2 regions of the Heliomicrobium undosum genome follow, and region 1 is predicted to be linked to the other one. Evidence: riboswitches for the same ligand, from Rfam matches in the RefSeq annotation. Region 1 holds a riboswitch; the other holds the start of a gene.
What was found. Region 1 has a riboswitch for cobalamin ahead of GTO91_RS14725 (uroporphyrinogen decarboxylase/cobalamine-independent methonine synthase family protein). Riboswitches for the same ligand answer to the same signal wherever they lie in the genome.

Region 1 (4,208 bases):
GTATCTGGAGAGTCCAAAATGTAACATATCAAACAATTTACCGTATCATTACATTTTTTCGACGGGCGATGATGGCGATGAACTTAAGCGAAAAACTGCAGATCTTATCGACGGCGGCTAAATACGATGTCTCCTGTTCCTCCAGCGGCAGCAACCGGGGGAGGAAGGCGGGCGCCATCGGCAGCACCGCTTCTTCCGGCATCTGCCACAGCTGGTCTGACGATGGACGCTGCATCTCCCTGCTCAAAGTCCTCTTCTCCAACGTCTGCTGTTATGACTGCTCCTTCTGTGTCAACCGCGTCTCCAACGACGTTCCCCGGGCTTCCTTTACGCCCGACGAATTGGCCGATCTGACGATCAACTTTTACCGCCGCAACTACATCGAAGGGCTCTTCCTCAGTTCCGCCATCGAGAAGGGGCCGGACCACACGATGGAGCAACTGGTGCGGACCGTCCGCAAGTTGCGTAACGAATACCGCTTTAACGGATACATCCACTTAAAGGCCATTCCTGGCGCAGACAGCCGGCTCATTGCCGAGGCCGGTTCCCTCGTCGACCGCATGAGCGTCAACATCGAACTGCCCACCAGTGAAGGCTTGCGACGCCTCGCTCCCCAGAAAAAAAAGGAAAACATCCTTAGGCCGATGGGGCAGATCACCGGCGCCATCACTCAGAACCGGGAGGAGCGACGGCAGTTTCGCCGGACGCCCGCCTTCGTCCCGGCAGGCCAGAGCACCCAACTGATCATCGGGGCGACCCCCGAATCAGACAGGCAGATTTTCACCCTCGCCGAGGGCCTCTACCGCAAGTTCCAACTGAAGCGCGTCTACTACTCGGCCTATGTCCCTGTCAGCGTCGATCCGCGCCTGCCTTCGCTGCCGGCGCCGCCCCTGTTGCGGGAGCACCGGCTCTACCAGGCCGACTGGCTGCTGCGCTTTTACGACTTTCAGGCCGATGAGATTGTCGACGCCGACAACCCAAACCTGGACCTGGAATTGGACCCCAAGACCGGCTGGGCGCTGCGCCACCTCGGCTTTTTCCCCGTCGAGATCAACCGCGCCGACTACCGCACCCTCCTGCGTGTGCCTGGCATCGGCGTCAAGTCGGCCAAGCGCATCCTCGCGGCCCGGCGGGTGGGACGGATCCAGTTTGAGCACCTAGGGCGGATGGGCGTCGTCATGAAGCGGGCGCGCTACTTCGTCACCTGCAACGGCAGGTATTACGGCGAAATCGGGCCGGATGCGGCCAGCCTCCGGCAGCAGTTGGTGATGCCGGAGCGGGGGGCGATTAAAGGAATGGCTGGCGGGGAACAGTTGACGTTATTTGGAGAAGAGATGGGGGCGGGATTGGCGATGCCGGCGCTGGAGACTCCGACTACGCTGATGCTTCCGGCAAGTCCAAAAGTCACTGCCGACACGTCATTATCACCAGGTCTTGCCTACCCGGCGCTGTTTTTGCCCGCTCCCGTTGAGGATCAGTGGTCGATGGTGACGGGGGATTTATAGGGGCCGTCGGATAAGGGGACGGCGGCCTTCGAAAAAGGGGGCGGCCATGAAGGAATTGTCCTCTTCATCGCGAACATACTAACCTGTAAACCGAATATGTCTGGGAACAGGTCACCTGTCCGGAGGACAGGTGTGAAAAGGGAAGCCGGTGCAATACCGGCGCGGTCCCGCCACTGTGAGAGGGAGGCCCCCCGTGCGATGTCACTGGCGCGATGCCGGGAAGACGCGGAGGCGGCTCATGATCTCGAGCCAGGAGACCTGCCTGTTCTGACACTGCCAGTGTACCTACGCGGATAGGGAGGTGGTCTGCTTTGCCGTTCATGCATTGCCGTCTTGGGATGCGTCACGGCCCGAGTGAACCATGACCTTAGCCGAAAGGCTGAGGTTTTTTGCGTTCCAAGGGCGGATAAGGCATTTTTTCTGTTCCTTCCTCATAGGAAAGGAATGACAACTGAATCATGCGAACAGGTCGCCGCCCGAAGGGCAGGCGTGAAAAGGGAAGTCCGGTGCAATGCCGGCGCGGTCCCGCCACTGTAAGGGTGTGATGAGGCTCTTCCATGTCACTGGCAGCATGCTGCCGGGAAGACAGAGCCCCAGATGACCCCGAGCCAGGAGACCTGCCTGTTCGTGATCACCGGTCGAACCTACGGAGGATAGGGAGGTGATGAAGGCGAAAGGCGCATTCGCAGGCGCTTGGCGTGCTGTTCATCATTCTGCCCCCAGTCGATCGGCTGGGGGTTTTTGCATGTCCGATTCATTCCATTTGTCGACTAGGCGATTTCGATCTAACTGCGCAATTCTCGCGCAACCGCCAGCGACACACAAAAGGAGGACACACCATGTTATACCCTGGCGTCACTACCGGGATTGGAAGTCTGCCTCATGGTGATGTAGAAAGCGCCATGGCGGTCATCCGCCACTTTTGCCCGGAGCTGCCCCATTGGCCCCAACTGCATCTAAAGTATGCCGGCGACAGTCTACTGGCTGCCGCGCTATCGCCTTTGCAACGGGTAGAGCTGATCACAGGAAAAACCAACGGCTATCCGGTGATCGACACAAGAGCCGATAGCTTCCCCGATGCCTTGTCCGCTTTCTATGAGGCTTACGAGAACGAGGCGGCCTGTTGGATCCACCTCCATGAAGAGTCTCCCTTTCATATCGATCAAGATAGTTACCTGGCCTTCAAATCGACGATCACCGATGCGCCTCGCCAGTGGCCTGACGTGGCCGCCCTCCAAGGTGAGATCCTCGGCCCGCTCACGCTGGCTTTGAATGTCGTCGATGGCAAAGGGCGCGCCGTGATGCATGAGCGTCTCTTATGGGATGTTCTCTGCAAGAACTGCGCCATGAACGCCGCCTGGCAGGTCAAGGACCTGCGCAGAACGGGGCATCCCGTGCTGTTGATGATCGATGAGCCGGCGATGATCGGATTTGACGATTGTGATCAGGATTCGTTAACGGCGCATGACCTGCAAAGAGGCATGGAGGAAATCATCGTGGCCATCAAACGCATGGGCGGCCTGGCCGGCATCCATGTCTGCGGGCCTGCCGATGGATCCATCCTCTTCGCCAGCGGCGCTGATGTGGTGGGATTTGACGCCTATCGCTCCATCGATACCCTTACCCGTCATATCCCGGAACTGATCGCCTTTCTCGAACGGGGCGGCTGGCTGGCCTGGGGGATCGTGCCGGTCACCGGCGCCTTTGCCCATGAAACCGCCCTTTCCCTGACGCAGCGGCTCCACCAGCAGATCGATGAGTTGACGCGCTTGGGCGTTCCGGAGGCGTTGCTCCTGCGGCAGACGGCGCTCACCCCGGCTTGCGGCGCAGGAAGTCTATCCGAGGAAGAGGCGGAAGCGGTGTACGGTCGGCTGCGCGAGGTGTCGACGCTCTGGGGTTGGTATTAATGATACCGGTGACGCCGGCGCCGGGAAGCTGGCGTGCCCTCCTCCCTGGACTGCGCGGTCGCCTCGAAAAAGAGTGCATCCTCATCGCCGCCGATACATCCTGGCGCTGTGTCAGTTCAGGCATCCTCGGCGGGGGGATCAACGAAAAACGGTTTTTTGTCAACCGGCAGGTGCACAAAGATTATGATGACCGCCAGCCGCAACGCGAGATGATCGCTTTTCTCACGGGCGCTTTCCCCGATTGCCCCATCGACCAAACGACTGCGTTGATGACAGCCGCCTGGGTCTCCCAGGCGGCTTGGATGCAGAACCGCTGCGGCGACATCGGCCTCTCCGTGGTGGTGACAGCCGGTGTGAGCAACGCCTGCGCCGCCGGTGTCACCCCCTGCTGGGAAGGGACGCCAGGAACCGGGACGATCAACATCATGGCTTTTCTGGATCATCACCTCACAGACGGGGCGCTGATCAACGCCGTGCAGACCATCACAGAAGCCAAAAGCCGGGTACTACGGGAATTGCGTATCTGTTGCGCCCAGACAGGCGACTGGGCGACCGGGACAGGGACCGACGCTGTGGTGGTGGCCGCCCGGCCTGGCGGTGAGCCGCTGGAGTATGCCGGGCCGACGACACGGCTTGGCGCCTTGCTAGCCGTCACCGCCGGCGCAGCCGTGCGGCAGGCTGTTCAAGCCTACTTGAGCGCAACAGGCCGCCGCGAGCCGAAAGCGAAGGAAGCGAAGCAAACGAAGGAAAGGACATAAACGGGATTCAGGCAAAAACACAGGGTCGAAAACACAGC
Region 2 (4,208 bases), on a different contig from region 1:
GCGCCGGCGTCAAAGAGCGCTTTGACCCGGTCGTAATGGCGCCGGGCATCGTCGAGGGCGATCCGGTTAATTTCCAATTGCAGGCGGGCCCGTTCCAGGCTGGCCTTGTTGACATCGACGCCGGCGTTGGCCGCGTCGAGACGGGCCTGGATGTCGGCGTTGTCCAGTTCCAGCAGGATGTCGCCGGCGTTCACCCGCTGCCCTACTTCGGCGTTGATATGGGCGACCTTGCCCTGACCTTTCGGAACCAGTTTCAATTCTTCTTTCGCCGCCAGTGCGCCGCTGAAGGTCAGCACGTTCGACAGGTCGGCCCGCTCGGCTTTTACGACCGTGACCGCCTGGGTCGTCGCCTCCGGGGCTGCCGGTTCGGGCGTTTTTCCGCAGCCTGTCCCCGCCGCCAGCAGGGTGACGGCGAGCAGGCCGACGCTGATTCGTTTTTTCACCGTAAAAATCCTCCTCCGCCAAATGCAAATGATGCTTTCATTGACAGCCGGTCTCAATCGGCCTAATATTTATCTTAGGTGCTAAAATATTTAGCGACTAAGACGTTATCATCGTAAGGGAGAGGACAAGAACTGTCAAGGGAAGAAGCAGTGAAAGAGCAGCACTTAAATTCCATCAAAGACTTGCTGGAGGTCTTTTTCTACAATGTGAAATGCGCCGCCCAGGATATCGGTCCGGAATACAATCTGGCCGACGGGCAGATCTTTCTATTATATATTTTATGGAAGTCGGGGACATGCAAGGCTACCTTTCTTGCCGATCAGATCGGCATCACCTCCGGCGCCGTCACCGGTATGATGGACAAACTGGCCGGCATGGGCCTGATCACGCGGGAGCGGTCGGAAAAGGACCGGCGTGTCGTTATGGTCACCCTGACCGGTGAGGGATTGAAAACGATCCAAGCGGTCCAGGACGCCCGTTTTGAACGGCTGAAGGGCCAGTTGCGGGAACTCTCCGGCGCAGAACTGGCGCAGGCGGTGGCGGCCTTTGAGAAGATGAACGGTGTGCTGAAGCCTTGTGTGCGGGGAAGCGGCGCGGCAGTGGGTTGATGTGGTTGCAGATGATAGACGCTCCAGACGATGCGGATGTTACAGGTCTTATAGATATTACAGAGGGAAAAGGATTCGTTTTAAAGATGGCTGGGTGAGGGATACTACGGCCGGAACTTTTAAGGTGGTGACCGATATGGGTAAGGGAAGAAAGCTGGACAAGTTGCAAGATACAGCGGAGAAGACACCACAGGATCACAAAACGAACGAAAAGGGCAACCGTCCGTCCACCGGCATCGTACTGGCCGGTCTGGGCGTGCTGGTTGCCCTTTTCGGGAGTTTAACCGCCGGTGGTTTTATGGTTATTGCCGGGCTTGCCGTGCATGGGATTCAGCGTTACTTGGCGCAAAAGGCGGAAGAGGCGGGTGACGGATCGCAAAAGTCGATGAACAAGCGGAAGCAGTGATATTGACAGGATGATTTCTCCCCGAAAGGGAAGATCATCAAAAACTCAATCGGGCTGAGAAACGATGTTGATGTCGCTGTTACATTGGAGGTGACTGCGATGAAAAGCCATCACCTGGAATCCAACCATCTTTTAAGTGTAGTCTAACTTTCTAACCGGAATGTATATCTTTATTAAAATTTAGGACCATAGCTTCTTGTATAGCAGGAAAAAACAATTACTTGTCGAACTAAGTAAAAATTTGCAAGTGAAAACAAGGCTGGTGGTACTGATGTTCGACGTTAAAGAACAGAGTAAACGGTGTGTTTACGAACTGGTTGAAAAGATAAGTTTAACTGAAACGGGTGCGGAAGCGCGACATATTCTTGAAGTTGAGGGTCAAAACTATACCGTTGAAGATTTTTTGGCAGTAATGAGTGCTCTTAATTCGAATGGAAGCGAGAAGATTCAATGAATGACCTTTTCCAGAGTACTGATTTGTCGAGTGAATCGAATCAATTAATCCTTGTCATTGAAGATAAAGGTGCTGAAATTACTCCCCAATTAGTAAAGTCACTAACCGATGACATGATACAAGTCATCGCCAAGTATATTGAAATTGACCGTTCAAAAGTCAAGGTCAATTTGGCTACGGAACAGAGTTTAAAAAAGATTGTCATTTACATTCCAATTCTAAATATTCGTCGTGGAAAATGACTTTCTGACGGCTACCATCGAGATTCATACTAGACATCATAAATAAGCAAATTACGTCAAGAGAACAACGCCCGTAAATAAGTCGATGACAGTGTGTTGGGTATTGCCTTCAATGAGATAATTCTCTTATAATACAAGTAAACTACATCCTTTCGTTCCAGGTGCCCCTCCGGGGGAGAATAGGGAACCGGGTGTGATTCCCGGACGGTCCCGCCACTGTGACGAGGAGCCCTGCGCAGGATGCCACTGGGAAACCGGGAAGGCGCGTGGCGGCGATGAATCGAAGTCAGGAGACCTGCCTGTAACGGTGCGATTCATGAATGATGGCAAAGTTCATGGTTTCTTTGTTGTTGCCTCGGCAACGGTGAAGAGGCTATGGACTTTTTTCTTTTCCCACAGGAAATTGCAGGTCCCAGCAATGGAGGAGGTGAAATACCATGGGTTACGGGGGACGCGATGTGGAAGTGGTCTCTCTTTCCTCTGAACAGTGTTTGGTGGTGGCCTGCGACTCTTGCGGCGCCATCGGAGATAAGGAATTTGACGCCGTTCAGGTTTCTCCTTATATCGTAGGGATTTTCACCACGCGTGTCGCCTTGATGGAGGTCCTGGCAACAGGCGCTGAACCGGTTGCGCTGACAGTGACCGTCGCGAACGAACCCTTTCCCACCGGCGGCGAGGTGATTGCCGGTGTTCGCGATGAACTGGCCACTATCGGAAAGCGTGACCTGCCGATGGTCATCAGCACCGAAAAAAACATTCCCACAGGACAGACCGGCGTCGGGATCACCGTTGTCGGCGCAGTGGAGAAAGAGCGCCTGCGTGTGGGCCGTTCGCGACCCGGTGATTGTGTCTACAGTCTGGGGTGGCCCAAAGTGGGGGACGAGGTGGTGGTCGATGACGGCAAGGCGATCGCCCTGGCCGATCATGTGCGGGCGCTGCTGGCCCACCCCGGTGTCCATGAGGTGATCCCTGTCGGTTCAAAGGGGATCCGGGCGGAAGCGGAAAACCTTGCGGGGGCTGTTCATTGCCGGATCCGTGAGTGGCAGGCCAGCGCCGGCCTTGATCTGGAAAAATCGGCCGGTCCGTCCACCTGCCTCGTCTTTACCTCCGGGCCGGAACCGCCGGAGATCGCCGGCGCGCCCATTCACTATCTTGGCAGGTTGTCGGAAAGCGACGGCTGAAGCGATAAAAAAGCAAAGGAGGTCTGCCTCAATGAGCAACATGCCGATGCAATACAATGAAGCGCGCCCTTCTTGGAAGAGCGTCCGGGGGATCGCGCTGATGGGCGTCCTCATCGCCTTGAGCGCCGTAGGGGCGATGGTTAAAATTCCAAGTCCTGTCGGCACGATCGGCCTCGATTCGGCTCCTGGGTTCTTTGCCGCCCTGGCCCTCGGCGCCACAGGCGGGATGATCGTCATCACCCTGGGTCACCTGCTGACGGCTATGGTCGTCGGCTTTCCGCTCACCCTGCCTGTCCATTTCTTCATCGCTTTGCAGATGGCGATGTGGGCATACGCCTTCCGCTGGATGAATGAACGGTTTGGCTTGACGGCGGCCTTCGTCGCCGGTGTGTTCTTAAACGGCGTCGTCTCATCATTGACGATGCTCCTGTTAGGGGGCTGGGGAGCGGTCATGGCCGTGATGCCCTTTTTGGTAGCCGGTTCCGCCGTCAATGTGGGATTGGCGGCAGCCGCCTATCGAGGAATGAAGGGAATATCCTATAGGTAACCGCTCCTGTTCGAACTGTTTTTTGTATGTAACCGACATAGGCCCAACCTTTGATACCTGTAGCCGCAGTCAGAGCAGACTGCGGTTCTTTCTTTTGCTGCAGCCATTTGCTTGCTTCGCTCGATCGCGCGCTTGTGTTATGATGAAATGAACAATGCGCCCTGGAGAAAGTGAAAATACGCAATAGGAAGGTCGTGCAGTCGAACCATTGAATCCCTTTTATAAGTTGATCCTGACGCCGCTAATCTGGGCGACCAATTTTGTGATGGGGCGGCTGCTTGTCGTTGCCATCCCGGCCTTTGCCCTATCGAGCATCCGCTTCGCCA

Region 2: linked by a shared signal. The riboswitch ahead of GTO91_RS08975 (AIR synthase related protein) and the one ahead of GTO91_RS14725 (uroporphyrinogen decarboxylase/cobalamine-independent methonine synthase family protein) in region 1 are both predicted to bind cobalamin.

What each region holds. Positions count from the first base shown of each region.
Region 1 covers NZ_WXEY01000022.1:31,729-35,936, forward strand. Annotated here, with positions in the region: gene GTO91_RS14720 (putative DNA modification/repair radical SAM protein) at 78-1,505, shown strand; cobalamin riboswitch at 1,597-1,785, shown strand; cobalamin riboswitch at 1,955-2,144, shown strand; gene GTO91_RS14725 (uroporphyrinogen decarboxylase/cobalamine-independent methonine synthase family protein) at 2,345-3,412, shown strand; gene GTO91_RS14730 (adenosylcobinamide amidohydrolase) at 3,412-4,170, shown strand.
Region 2 covers NZ_WXEY01000007.1:155,483-159,690, forward strand. Annotated here, with positions in the region: gene GTO91_RS08950 (efflux RND transporter periplasmic adaptor subunit) at 1-443, opposite strand, end outside; gene GTO91_RS08955 (MarR family transcriptional regulator) at 594-1,052, shown strand; gene GTO91_RS08960 (hypothetical protein) at 1,189-1,458, shown strand; gene GTO91_RS08965 (hypothetical protein) at 1,655-1,912, shown strand; gene GTO91_RS08970 (cell division topological specificity factor MinE) at 1,909-2,154, shown strand; cobalamin riboswitch at 2,297-2,471, shown strand; gene GTO91_RS08975 (AIR synthase related protein) at 2,592-3,335, shown strand; gene GTO91_RS08980 (ECF transporter S component) at 3,367-3,882, shown strand; gene GTO91_RS08985 (DMT family transporter) at 4,091-4,208, shown strand, end outside.